3 regions of the Streptomyces sp. NPDC048290 genome follow, and region 3 is predicted to be linked to each of the others. Evidence: riboswitches for the same ligand, from Rfam matches in the RefSeq annotation. Region 3 holds a riboswitch; each other region holds the start of a gene.

Region 1 (3,868 bases), on a different contig from region 3:
GCTGCGGGAGCTGAACACGGCCGGGACCACGGTCTGTGTGATCACGCATGATCCGGGGATCGCCCGGTCGCTGCCCCGCCGTGTCCAGGTCAGGGACGGGGAGATCGTCGCCGACTCGCGCGGGGAGGTCCGGTGAGGAGCGTGCGGCGGACCCGGCCGCTCACCGGGCGACCGCGCCCGCCCGTGCCGTCCCGGCTGCTCCCGGCCGATGTGCTGCGGCTGGGCGCGGTGGGGCTGCGGTCCCGGCGGACCCGGGTGGTGCTGTCGGCGCTGGGCATCGCGCTGGGGATCGCCACGATGGTCGCGGTGGTGGGGCTGTCGCAGTCCAGCAAGGCGGATCTGATGGCCCGCCTGGACCGGCTCGGCACCAATCTGCTGACCGCGGAGGTCATCCCGGACACGGGGGCGCGGGAGGTGCGGCTGCCGAAGTCGGCGGTGGCGATGGTGGAGCGGATCGGTCCGGTCGAGCACGCCACCGCGACCGGTCAGGTGGACGCCCGTATCCGGCGCAGCGCCGTGGTGCCCGAGGAGCGGACGGCGGGGGTGACCGCGCAGGCGGCCCGCACCGATCTGCTGACCGCGCTGAACGCGGAGGTGGCGCGGGGCGTCTGGCTGGACCGGGCCAGTGAGCGGCTGCCGGTGACGGTGCTCGGCGCGCTGGCCGCCGAACGGCTCGGGGTGACCGCGCCGGGCGAGACGATCGTGATGGACGACGAGCAGATGGTGGTCGTCGGCATCCTGGAGCCGGTGGAGCTGGTGCCGAACCTGGACCGGGTGGCGCTGGTCGGGTTCCCGGCGGCGGAGCGGTACTTCGGGTTCGACGGGCGGCCCTCGATGGTGTTCGAGCGGTCGCCGGACGCCACGGTCGACGAGGTGCGGGCGGTGCTGGCGCGCACGGTGAGCCCGGGGGCGGAGGGGTACATCAAGGTGTCCCGGCCGTCGGACGCGCTCGCCGCGAAGGCGGCCACGGACCGGGGGCTGACGGCGCTGATGCTGGGGCTCGGCGCGGTGGCGCTGCTGGTCGGCGGGGTCGGGATCGCCAACACGATGGTGATCTCGGTGCTGGAGCGGCGTCAGGAGATCGGGCTGCGCCGGGCGCTCGGTGCCACCCGGGGCGCGGTGCGGGTGCAGTTCCTGATGGAGTCGCTGCTGCTGTCGGCGCTGGGCGGGGCGGCGGGCGCGGTGCTGGGCACGGCCGCCACCTGGGGGTTCGCGCTGGCGCAGGGCTGGCGGCCGGTGGTGCCGGTGTGGGCGCCGGTGGGCGGGCTCGCCGCGACGCTGTGCATCGGGGCACTCGCGGGCCTGTATCCGGCGGTGCGGGCGTCACGGCTGCATCCGACGGTGGCACTGAACGGGACGTGAGCGGCGGGGCGGGCGGTCGGGGCGGCGGCTTCGGCGGGGCGCTCTCGGCGGGGGCGGCGGCTTCGGCGGAGGCGCGGTATCGGCAGCGGCTTCGGCTCGGCTTCGGCGGGGCGGTGGTGTCAGGGCTGGCGATATCAGGGTCCCCCTCCCCCCGGCGGGGTCCGCCCTCCCCGCCCCGGTCCCCCCTCCCCCGCCCGTCCTCCCGACCGCCGTCCCGGAGTTCCCCTGACCGCGGCCGTCCCGCGCCGGTAGCATCACCGGGTCCGGTCCCCAGCGGCCGGGCGCCACAACCGAAGAGGCGCACGTGCGGGGGAAGCCGGTGGAAGTCCGGCGCTGGCCTGCAACCGTGAACGGCCCCACGGCGGCCGTGAGTCGGAACACCCGGCGTGCGTGACATACCGCTTCCACTGTCATGGTCCGCAGCGTGAAGCCGGGAGCGCCGACCCGTCGTGGCCGGTGCCTTCCGTCGCGCGGGCGGTCCGCCGCACCAGGAAGGCACAGCCATGCGCCGCACATCCACCGTCTCCCGGTCCTACCGGACCCTCGTCGCCGCGTCCGCCCTCGGGCTCGCCCTCTCCTCGGCCCCGGCCGTCGCCCACGCGGGCACCGCCACCAACACCAACGCCCCGGTCAAGGTGTCCCTGACCGTGCAGGGCCCGGACGGGCTGCTGTTCAAGGGGAAGGTCAAGACCAAGGGGCATGAGGTGACCACCGCCACCGGCGGTACCCACAGATGCGACGGCACCAACGGCGGCGCCCACCCGAGCGCCGTGCCCACGCCGACCGCGGCGCTCGACGACGCGGCCCGCAAGCACCACTTCACGTGGGACGGCACCTGGTACCCGTCGTTCGAGGACTTCTTCGTGGAGTCCATCAAGGACGTCACCGGCGGCGGGGTCGCCTACTGGAACATCTCCGTCAACGGCACCCCGACCCCGGTGGGCGGCTGCCAGTTCAAGCTGAACGCGGGGGACAAGGTCGCCTTCACCTGGACCACGTTCTAGAGCGCGGCGGTGCGGGCCGGGGACGTCACCGCGTCCCCGGCCCGCGCCTCTCAGACGCCCCAGCGCAGGGCGAGGGTGTCGCCCACGTTCACCGTGGCGCCCCGGGTCGCCGCGGTGAACGCCGCTCCGTCGGTGCTGACCTTCCAGGTGCTGGAGCCGCTGTTGGCCTTGCCGTTGAGCGCGGTGACCGTGCCGGTGCCGGAGGCCGGGGTGACCGAGGTGACACAGCCCGCCGGGGTCGCGGCGGAGGCCGCGGCGTCCAGGACCGCGCCGAGGGTGGTGGTCGTACCGGTCGGGGTGATCGCGACCGAGCAGACCTTGAGGGTGCCGCTGCCGTCGTCGACCGTCAGCGCCAGCTTGGTGGCGGTGCCGGAGGTGAAGGTGGACTGACCCACCCACTGCGGGGCGCCCACCGTCGTCGGCAGCGGCGGGGCGGAGGTGAAGCCGCCGCCCGCGACCGCGCGCAGCCCGTCGATGGAGGCATAGGCGGACGGGGCGGTGTCGCTGGGCAGGTACTTGAAGCCGCCGCCCGGGTTGAACTGCTGGGCGATCAGGAAGTCCACCGGTGTCTTGCCCATCGGCGTGAGGAAGTCACCGGTCTGCGGGTTGATGCCGCAGGCGTTAAGGCCGGACACCGCCCAGCCGTTGGAGTCGGTGTTCGCCCCGAACATGGCGAGGAAGGCCCCGCTGTTCGACACCAGCTTGCTCTTCAGGAACGCCTTGGCCTGGGTGATGTCGGGGTCGGTGTTGGGGACGCCGGACACGCACAGCGCGGCCATCGCGGCGCCGGTCATGTCGATGTCGCTGGCGGCGGCGAGCTGGGTCGGGTTGCCCTCGGCCTTGCTGAAGTTCCAGCCGCCGTCGTTGTGCTGGTTGGCCCGGATACGGGTGACCATGGCGTCCCGCAGGGACTGGGGGACGCGGATCTGCCCGGCCTGGGTGCGGGCGCCGTTCAGGGCGAGCGCGGCGAACACCGTGCCGTTGAAGTTGGCCGACGGGCCGAAGTAGCCGGGTTCGGCGGTCTGCCAGTAGCGGTAGATGTCGGCGATCAGGTTGCGGGAGGCCGAGACGCGGGCCGGGTCGATCCCGGCGGCGTACGCGTTGAGGGTGCCGCGCTCGTAGTCGGTGACGACCGGGGAGGCGGACGGCCAGCCGCTGGTGGCCAGCAGATTGCGGTAGACGGTTCTGGCGTTCTTGCTGGTGTCGGTGCCCGGTACGACGTCCACGGCGGCGGTACCGGCCGCGGCGAACGCGCTGAACGCCCACTCGTTGGACAGCCCCGACCCGGCGTAGGAGCCGTCGGCCGCCTGGAGGCTGTCGAGGTAGGCGACCCCGTTGGTCTTGGAGGTGGCGATCTGGGCGGGGGTGGCGGTCGCGGCGGCGGGCAGGGTGGTGAGGGCGAAGGCGCCGAGGGCGGCGGCGGAGGTGAGGGTGAGCCGGCGCAGTGCGGTACGGCGGTGAGCGAGGCGCGGGGCCATGGCGTGCTCCAGGGATCAGGGGAC
Region 2 (3,868 bases), on a different contig from region 3:
CCGCAGACGGTTCGGCCACGGTCCATGTCCCCGCCGGGGCCTCGTTCGTCACGCTGCGGGTGACCGCCGCCGACGACCAGGGCGGCAGTCTGACCCGCACGATCACCCGGGCGTTCGCCGGTCCGGCACCGGACGGCGACGAGGTGGTGGGCTCGACCCGTATCTCGAACGTCACTGTCAACGCGAACAAGCCGGTGCGGCTGTCCCACGAGCATCTCCAGAGCTTCAACGCCACGTTCACGGCCACCGACCCGTCGGGGATCGCGAGCGGGGACCTGTATCTCTACCGGGGTTCGTACGCCAGCCCCGTCGCCGTTCTGCACGGCGCGTTCGCGGCGACCTGCACCAAGGTGAACGCGACCACGTCGAGGTGCACGACTCCGTTCGCCTACCTCTATCCGCGCGGACAGCTAGGCCGCAACTCCTTCGCCGGCACCTGGAAGGCGGCCGTCTGGGCGCGCTCCGCCGACGGCAGGAGCCATGCCGATCTGCACTCCGCCAAGTCCGTGTCCGTGCTGCGGGACGCCATGCTGAACGCCAACGCGGGTCCCGAGCCGGTGGCCAAGGGCAAGACGCTGACCGTCACCGGCTTGCTGGAACACGCGGACTGGGAGATGCGCGGCGGCTATCCCGGCTACGCCGGCCAGAAGGTGAAGCTCCAGTTCCGGAAGAAGGGGGCGTCCGCCTACACCACGGTGAAGACGGTCACCACCGACCGCTCCGGAAAGCTGAGGACCACGGTGAAGGCGGCGACGGACGGCTACTGGCGCTACTCCTTCGCCGGTTCCTCCACCACGGCGACCGCGACCGCGCCCGGCGACTACGTGGACGTCCGCTGACCGAGGTCCGCCCGGGGGGCTGAGGCCGGGTGTCCGGTCCCCCGCGACGGTGCCGTCAGGCGGGCAGCAGGCGGGCCTCGGCCGTCGTCACCGGAGCCCCCGCCCGTACCCCCCTCAGCACCCACGCCAGTACCTCCGCCCCCCGGACCACCCGTGGGCCGGGGCGGTTGTAGTACGCCGGGCCGTCCAGGACCCAGACGCGGTTCTCGCGGACCGCGGGGAGGTCCTGCCAGCCGGGGAGGGTGGTGAGGAGGTGGGTCTCGCGCAGGGTGCGGTCGGGGGGGAAGCCGCAGGGGAGGAGCAGGAGGACGTCCGGGGCGGCGGCGCGGAGGGCCTCCCAGGTGGTCGGGGTGGTGTGGTCGCCGGGGGAGGCGAGCAGGGGTGTGCCGCCCGCCGCCGTGATCTGGTCCGGGACCCAGTGGCCGGCCGGCCAGAGGGGGTCGAGCCATTCGATCGCGGCGACCCGGGGACGGGGGCCCCGTGCGGTCGCCGCGCGGACCCGGGACAGACGGGCCGTCAGGTCCGCCCGGCGGCGCTCCGCGCGGTCCCGTACGCCGAGCAGGTCGCCGACCGTGACCAGGCAGTCCAGGACGTCGTCCAGGGTCCGGGGTTCGAGGCTCAGGACGCGGGTGTCGGCGTTCAGGGCGCGGACCGCCGTGCCGACCCGTTCGTAGGAGACCGCGCAGACCGCGCACAGGTCCTGGGTCAGGACCACGTCGGGGCGGGCCGCCGCCAGGGCCTCGGTGTCCAGGGTGTAGAGGGAGGAGCCGGAGTGTGCCGCGCCGCCGACCGCGTCGGAGATCTCCCGGCTGGACAGGCGGTCCTGGTCCAGGTCAGCGCCGGTCACCACGGGGACCTGTGCCACCTCCTGGGGCGGCCAGTCGCATTCGTGCGTACGGCCGACCAGGCGGGAGGCCAGGCCCAGTTCCGCGACGATGTCGGTGGCCGCGGGGAGCAGGGAGGCGATGCGCATGGCGGGAGCCTAGGGGGCGGCTCGCTGGATTTAGTAGGACGTCCAACTATATAGTCGGGGGCATGGCCCGCGGTGCGGGGAAGCCGGTGTGACTCCGGCCCGGTCCCGCCACTGTGACCGGGGAGTCCACCGTCGGGCGACACGCCACTGACGAGAGGGCAGAGTCGTCGGGAAGGTGGGCGGCGCGCGCTGATCCGGGAGTCAGGATACCGGCCGGGGGTTTCGTTCCGTGTGGTCCACGAGGATGGAGCAGACACGCATGGCACCGGTGTGCACCCCGCCCCACCAGTGACTTCGCAGTCCTGGCCGTGATCGCCTCACCGCTCTCTGACGGTCTCCAGCCCTTCCCGGACCCCTCGACCCGGAACGCCGCTGATCCCATCCGAGGAGAGCAGACGACCCATGCGCCCATCGCCCCGTACCTGCGGTTCGCCACCGACACCGGGTACACGGTCGCCGACCGGGCGCTCCCACCGCACGGCGGTTACGGCTACCTCAGCGAGTACGGCATCGAGAAGATCGTGCGCGACCCGCGGGTCCAGCAGATCCTGGAAGGAACCGACGAGATCATGCGAGTCATCGTGGCCCGCGGACTGACGGAGGCGTTCGGATGAGCGGGGTCCAGTTCCACGTCCGGGGGCGGGCCGCCCATGTCGTCCTGGACCGGCCCGAGGCGCTCAACGCGCTCAGCCACGCCATGGTCCGGGACATCGACCGGGCCCTCACCGACTGGGCGGCCGACCCCGCCGTCGAGACCGTCGTGCTCACCGGCGCCGGGGAGCGCGGGCTGTGCGCCGGGGGCGACATCCGCGCCATCCACGCCGACGCCCGGGACGGCGACGGCACCGCCACGGCCGCGTTCTGGTACGACGAGTACCACCTCAACGCCCGGATCGCCCGCTATCCCAAGCCGTACGTCGCCGTCATGGACGGCATCGTCATGGGCGGCGGGGTCGGGCTCTCCGGGCACGGCAGCGTCCGGATCGTCACCGAGCGCTCCCGGGTCGCGATGCCCGAGACCGGCATCGGCTTCGTGCCCGACGTCGGCGGCACCCACCTCCTCGGGCTCGCCCCCGGCGAACTCGGCACCCACCTCGCCCTGACCGGCGCCGCGATCGGCGCCGGGGACGCCCTGCTCACCGGCCTCGCCGACCACTACGTCCCCGCCGCGACCCTGCCCGCCCTCCTCGCCGACCTCGGCGACCTGCCCGTCCGGGACGCCCTCGCCCGCCATGCGCAGCCGCCGCCCGCCGGGGAACTCGCCGCCCACCGGGCCTGGATCGACGCCTGCTACAGCGCCCCCGACGTGGAGGAGATCGTGGAACGCCTCTTCGCGCACGGCGACCCCGCCGCCAAGGAGACCGCCGAGACCCTGCTCACCAGGTCGCCCACCGCGCTCAAGGTCACCCTCGCCGCGCTGCGCCGCGCCCGGCGGCTCGGCTCCCTGGAGCAGGTCCTCGACCAGGAGTACCGCGTCTCGCTCGCCGCGCTCACCGCCCCCGACCTGGTCGAGGGCATCCGCGCCCAGGTCGTCGACAAGGACCGCGCCCCACGCTGGTCCCCGGCGACCCTGGCCGAGGTCACGGACACCGAGGTGGCCCGCCACTTCCAGCCCCTCGGCGCCCGCGAACTGGGCCTCGCCGCGTCCGGCGGCACCGAGGAGGCGGCCTGGTGAGCGCCCGTACGGTCGCCTTCGTCGGGCCGGGGCACATGGGCGCCCCGATGGCCGCCAGCCTCGCCACCGCCGGACACCGGGTGCGCGGCTACGACCTGGCCGTGACGCCGGGTCCCGGTCTGGAGGCCGCCGCGTCCGCCCCGGCGGCCCATGCGGGCGGTGTCGACACCCAACTCGATCTCAGAGCAGCCGAGTTGTATGCCATGTATGCCGAACAGACGGGCGTGGGTGAGGACTTCTCCGGGATCGTCCGCGCGATCCGGGACCGGAGCGGTAGCAGGTGACCGTCAGCCGGTTCGCCGTGGGTAAACGTTCGGTATAGGTGAGATTCCGTGGTCGGCCGGGGCATTGGCCGGATTCCCGTCCCCGAGTACCGTCGAC
Region 3 (3,868 bases):
TGTCCGCGTGCTGTTCGATGAGATCGCCGAGCCGGTCGAGCCGCTCCTCGCGCAGCGCGGCGAACGAGGTGCCGGGCGCGGGCACGAACCGGCGCCCGGAGGCGGCGGCCACCTCCCGCAGGAACGCCCGCCGGAAGGCGTCCGACTCCAGCGAGCCGTGCCAGTGGGTGCCCCAGGTCTGGCCGACCCGGCACCCGTCGAGAAACGGTGTGCCACCGGTGACCTCGGCGACCCCGTGATGAATCTCGTACCCCTCGACCCGCTCCCCGAGGGCTTCCCCCACGGGCCGGGCGAGCGTCTTGCCGGCCGCGAACCGCACCCGCACCGGCAGCAGCCCGAGCCCGTCGACCGACCCGGCCCGGCTCTCCACGTCGTCCTGGATGTGCTCCCCGAGCAACTGGAACCCCCCGCAGATCCCGAGCACCGGCAGCCCGCCCGCCGCCCGCCGCAGCAACGCCTCGGAGAACCCCCGCTCCCGCAGCCACGCCAGCGCCCGGACCGTCCCCCGCGTGCCGGGTACGACGACCAGATCGGCGTCGGCGATCTCCTCGGGCCGGTCCACGAACCGCACCACCACACCAGGTTCGGCGGCGAGCGCGTCGGCGTCGGTGAAGTTGGACATCAGCGGGACGGCACAGACGGCGACCCGCAGCACGTCCGCCCCCGCGGGCTCCCCGGCCACCGCCCCGCGTGCCGCCGCGCTGAGCCCGTCCTCCTCGTCGATGCCGAGCCCGTGCCGGAACGGCAGCACCCCGTACGACGGCCGCCCGGTGAGGCCCTTGAGCATGTCGAGGCCGGGCGCGAGCAGCGACACGTCCCCGCGGAACTTGTTCACCAGGAACCCGGCGACCAGCGCCTGGTCCTCCGGCGACAGCAGCGCGACCGTCCCGAAGAACGAGGCGAACACCCCGCCCCGGTCGATGTCCCCGACCACCAGCACGGGGAGCCGGGCGTTGCGGGCGATCCCCATGTTCACGATGTCGGTCCGGCGCAGATTGATCTCGGCGGGACTCCCGGCGCCCTCGCACACCACGACGTCATGGGTCCGCCGCAGCCCGTCGAGACACTCCAGGACCGTGCCCAGCAGGCGTTCCTGGCGTCCGCCGTGGTAGCCGCGCGCGCTCAGCTCGCCCACCGGCCGCCCCATCAGCACGACCTGGCTGCTGCGCTCCCCGCCCGGCTTCAGCAGCACCGGGTTCATCGCCGCCGTCGGTTCGATCCGGCACGCCTGCGCCTGCATGGCCTGCGCCCGCCCGATCTCCGCGCCCTCGCGGGTCACGAACGAGTTCAGCGACATGTTCTGCGCCTTGAAGGGCGCGACCTTGACGCCCCGCCGCACCAGCCACCGGCAGATCCCGGCGGTGACGACGCTCTTGCCCGCGTCGGAGGTGGTACCGGCGACGAGGATGCCGCGGCCGGTCATCGGACGGATTCTGTTCGGGTGGGCTCGAACCGAGCGGGTTCTGTTCGGGTGGGCTCGAACCGAGCGGGTTCTGTTCGGGTGGACTTGAACCGAGCGGGTTCTGTTCGGGTGGACTTGAACCGAGCGGATTCTGTTCGAGTGGGCTCGAACCGAGCGGGATCGGTTCGGATGCGCTCGAACCGAGCGGGATCTGTTCGGATGAGGTCGAGTCGGGCGGGCTCCGTCCGCACGGGTGTGCCGCCCCGCGACCCCCCGGCGTACGCCGCCCACCCCAGCGCCCCCGCCACGCCCGCCCCCAGCGCCAGCCACTGCACCCGGCGGGAGAGCCGTACCGCCCGCTCGATGTCGGCGACCGTCACGGCCCGCCCCGTCCCGTTCAGCACCGGCCGCCGTTCGACCCGTCCCGCGTACGACAGGGTCCCCCCGAGCCGGACGCCCAGCGCCCCGGCGAAGGCCGCCTCCACGACCCCGGCGTTGGGACTCGGATGCTTCCCGGCGTCCGCCCGCCATGCCCGCCACGCCCCCCGGGGATCACCCCCGGCGACCACGGCGAGCGCCGCCGTCAGCCGTGCCCCCGGCCACCCCGCCACGTCGTCCAGCCGCGCCGCCGCCCACCCGAACCGCCGGTAGCGCGCGGAGCGGTGACCCACCATCGCGTCCAGCGTGTTCACCGCCCGGAACCCCAGCAGCCCCGGCACACCACCGACGGTCCCCCACACCAGCGCCCCCACCACCGCGTCGGAGGTGTTCTCCGCGACCGACTCGACGACCGCCCGCGCGATCCCGTCACCGTCCAGCGTCTGGGGATCGCGCCCGCACAGCCGCGGCAGCAGCGCCCGCGCCCCGGCCAGGTCCCCGGCCGTCAGTGCCCGCCCGACCGCCCGCGCCTCCCGGCCGAGCGAGGTGCCGCCGACCACGGCCCAGGTCGCCGCGCCGGTCAGCGCGACGGAGGCGGCGGCGGAGCACCGTACGGTACGGGCCGCCGCCGTGCCCAGCGCCATGGCGCCGCCCACGCACACGGCGGTGTGCAGGGCGCCCCAGCCCCGGTGGTCGCGCCACAGCAGTCGTTCCACGGCGCCCGCGGCCCGGCCGAACCCGGCGACCGGATGCCCGCGGCGCGGATCGCCGAGGAGCAGATCACCGAGGAGCCCGGCGGCGGCGCCGTACGCGAAGTCGCGTCCGGCGGCCACGGCTCAGCCGGCCGTCGGGACGGTCGACGGGATCGTGGTTCCGGTGGCGCGCCTCGATCGGCAGCCGTGCATGGCGACCTGTCCTCACTCAGGGTGTCCGCGCCCTGGTTCGACGTAAGCGGCGGTGAGAGTTCCTGGCTCCCGGGGTTCTCCCCCGGTGACAGTGGCGGGACCGCGCCGGATTCGCACCGGCTTCCTCTCGTGTCGCCGTTGTTGGCCCCGGAAGTCCACCACGGGCCTGGAGAAACCGTCAACCAGCCATTGACCAGCGGCGGAAGAGCGTGCCACGCCCCTGGGGACCCGTCCGCACACACCACGGAGGGCGGGTACGGACCCAGATACGTCAGGGTCCTTACCCGCCCTCCGTACCGCGCGCGGGGCGCGTGCGAGGCACATGTGAGGCGCGTACGGCTGTACGGCCGTGGCGCCGCTGTCAGGCGACGATCAGATAGATCCCGTACGCCACGGCCCCGAGGCACGCCGCGAAGCAGGCGTAGGCGCCGGTGACCGCGAGCGCCGCGCTCCCGCCGGTCTCGGCCGCGCGCTCATGGCGCGACAGCCCCGAGATGGCGAGGGTGAACAGGCCGACGAGGGCCACGGTGACCACGAGACTGACTCCGAAGACGGAGCCGAGGGCCGCCCAGTCGATTTCCATGCTGCTGAGTCCTTTGAATCCTTGGTGGGGTCGGGGGAGGGGCGCGGGGTCAGACCGTGGCCTTGGGCGCGGCCGGATCGGGACCGGTGCCCGGGACGGGCGTGGCCGCGGCGGTCGCCTGCGCCGGGACGGTGGCCGCGGCCCCTTCGGCGGCGACGGTCGGCGGCGGTGTCACGGCGGCGACGGCGGCGGTGACCACACCGGGCGCCTCGTCGGGCGCCACGCCCGGACCGGTGCCGTCGGTGCTCCCGGCGCCGGTGTCGCCGTCGGTGTCGTTGACGTTGGTGTGGTCGACGATCTCGCGCCGGGACAGCTTCCAGATCCAGGCGCTGGAGCCGACCAGGAAGATGGCCACCAGGGCGGTGCCCCAGGCCCCGGCGCGGCACACCCACTCGGCGAGCGCGCCCACCACGGCGGCGGCGGGCAGGGTCAGCCCCCAGGCGACGAACATCCGGGTGGCGGTCGACCAGCGGACCACGCCGCCCTTGCGGCCGAGGCCCGCGCCCATCACCGCGCCGGACACGGAGTGCGTGGTGGAGAGCGAGAAGCCGAGGTGGGAGGAGGCCAGGATGACCGTGGCGGCGCTGGTCTGGGCGGCGA

Evidence for each region. A riboswitch is a leader RNA that binds a small molecule or an ion and turns the genes downstream of it on or off. The one in region 3 is predicted to bind cobalamin.
Region 1: it holds a riboswitch for cobalamin, as region 3 does, so the genes downstream of both, AB0D49_RS28135 (DUF4430 domain-containing protein) here and AB0D49_RS31165 (cobalamin biosynthesis protein) in region 3, are expected to answer to the same signal.
Region 2: it holds a riboswitch for cobalamin, as region 3 does, so the genes downstream of both, AB0D49_RS32725 (acyl-CoA dehydrogenase family protein) here and AB0D49_RS31165 (cobalamin biosynthesis protein) in region 3, are expected to answer to the same signal.

The regions. Positions count from the first base shown of each region.
Region 1 covers NZ_JBEZLM010000018.1:161,323-165,190, reverse strand. Annotated here, with positions in the region: gene AB0D49_RS28145 (ABC transporter ATP-binding protein) at 1-136, shown strand, start outside; gene AB0D49_RS28140 (ABC transporter permease) at 133-1,362, shown strand; cobalamin riboswitch at 1,648-1,767, shown strand; gene AB0D49_RS28135 (DUF4430 domain-containing protein) at 1,866-2,366, shown strand; gene AB0D49_RS28130 (hypothetical protein) at 2,417-3,844, opposite strand.
Region 2 covers NZ_JBEZLM010000024.1:147,946-151,813, forward strand. Annotated here, with positions in the region: gene AB0D49_RS32715 (hypothetical protein) at 1-839, shown strand, start outside; gene AB0D49_RS32720 (cobalamin-binding protein) at 895-1,812, opposite strand; cobalamin riboswitch at 1,859-2,045, shown strand; partial or broken gene AB0D49_RS32725 (acyl-CoA dehydrogenase family protein) at 2,238-2,426, shown strand; gene AB0D49_RS32730 (enoyl-CoA hydratase/isomerase family protein) at 2,423-3,487, shown strand; partial or broken gene AB0D49_RS32735 (NAD(P)-binding domain-containing protein) at 3,484-3,576, shown strand; partial or broken gene AB0D49_RS32740 (3-hydroxyisobutyrate dehydrogenase) at 3,622-3,771, shown strand.
Region 3 covers NZ_JBEZLM010000022.1:93,485-97,352, forward strand. Annotated here, with positions in the region: gene AB0D49_RS31160 (cobyric acid synthase) at 1-1,423, opposite strand, end outside; partial or broken gene AB0D49_RS31165 (cobalamin biosynthesis protein) at 1,711-2,613, opposite strand; cobalamin riboswitch at 2,719-2,880, opposite strand; gene AB0D49_RS31170 (hypothetical protein) at 3,047-3,268, opposite strand; gene AB0D49_RS31175 (inorganic phosphate transporter) at 3,318-3,868, opposite strand, start outside.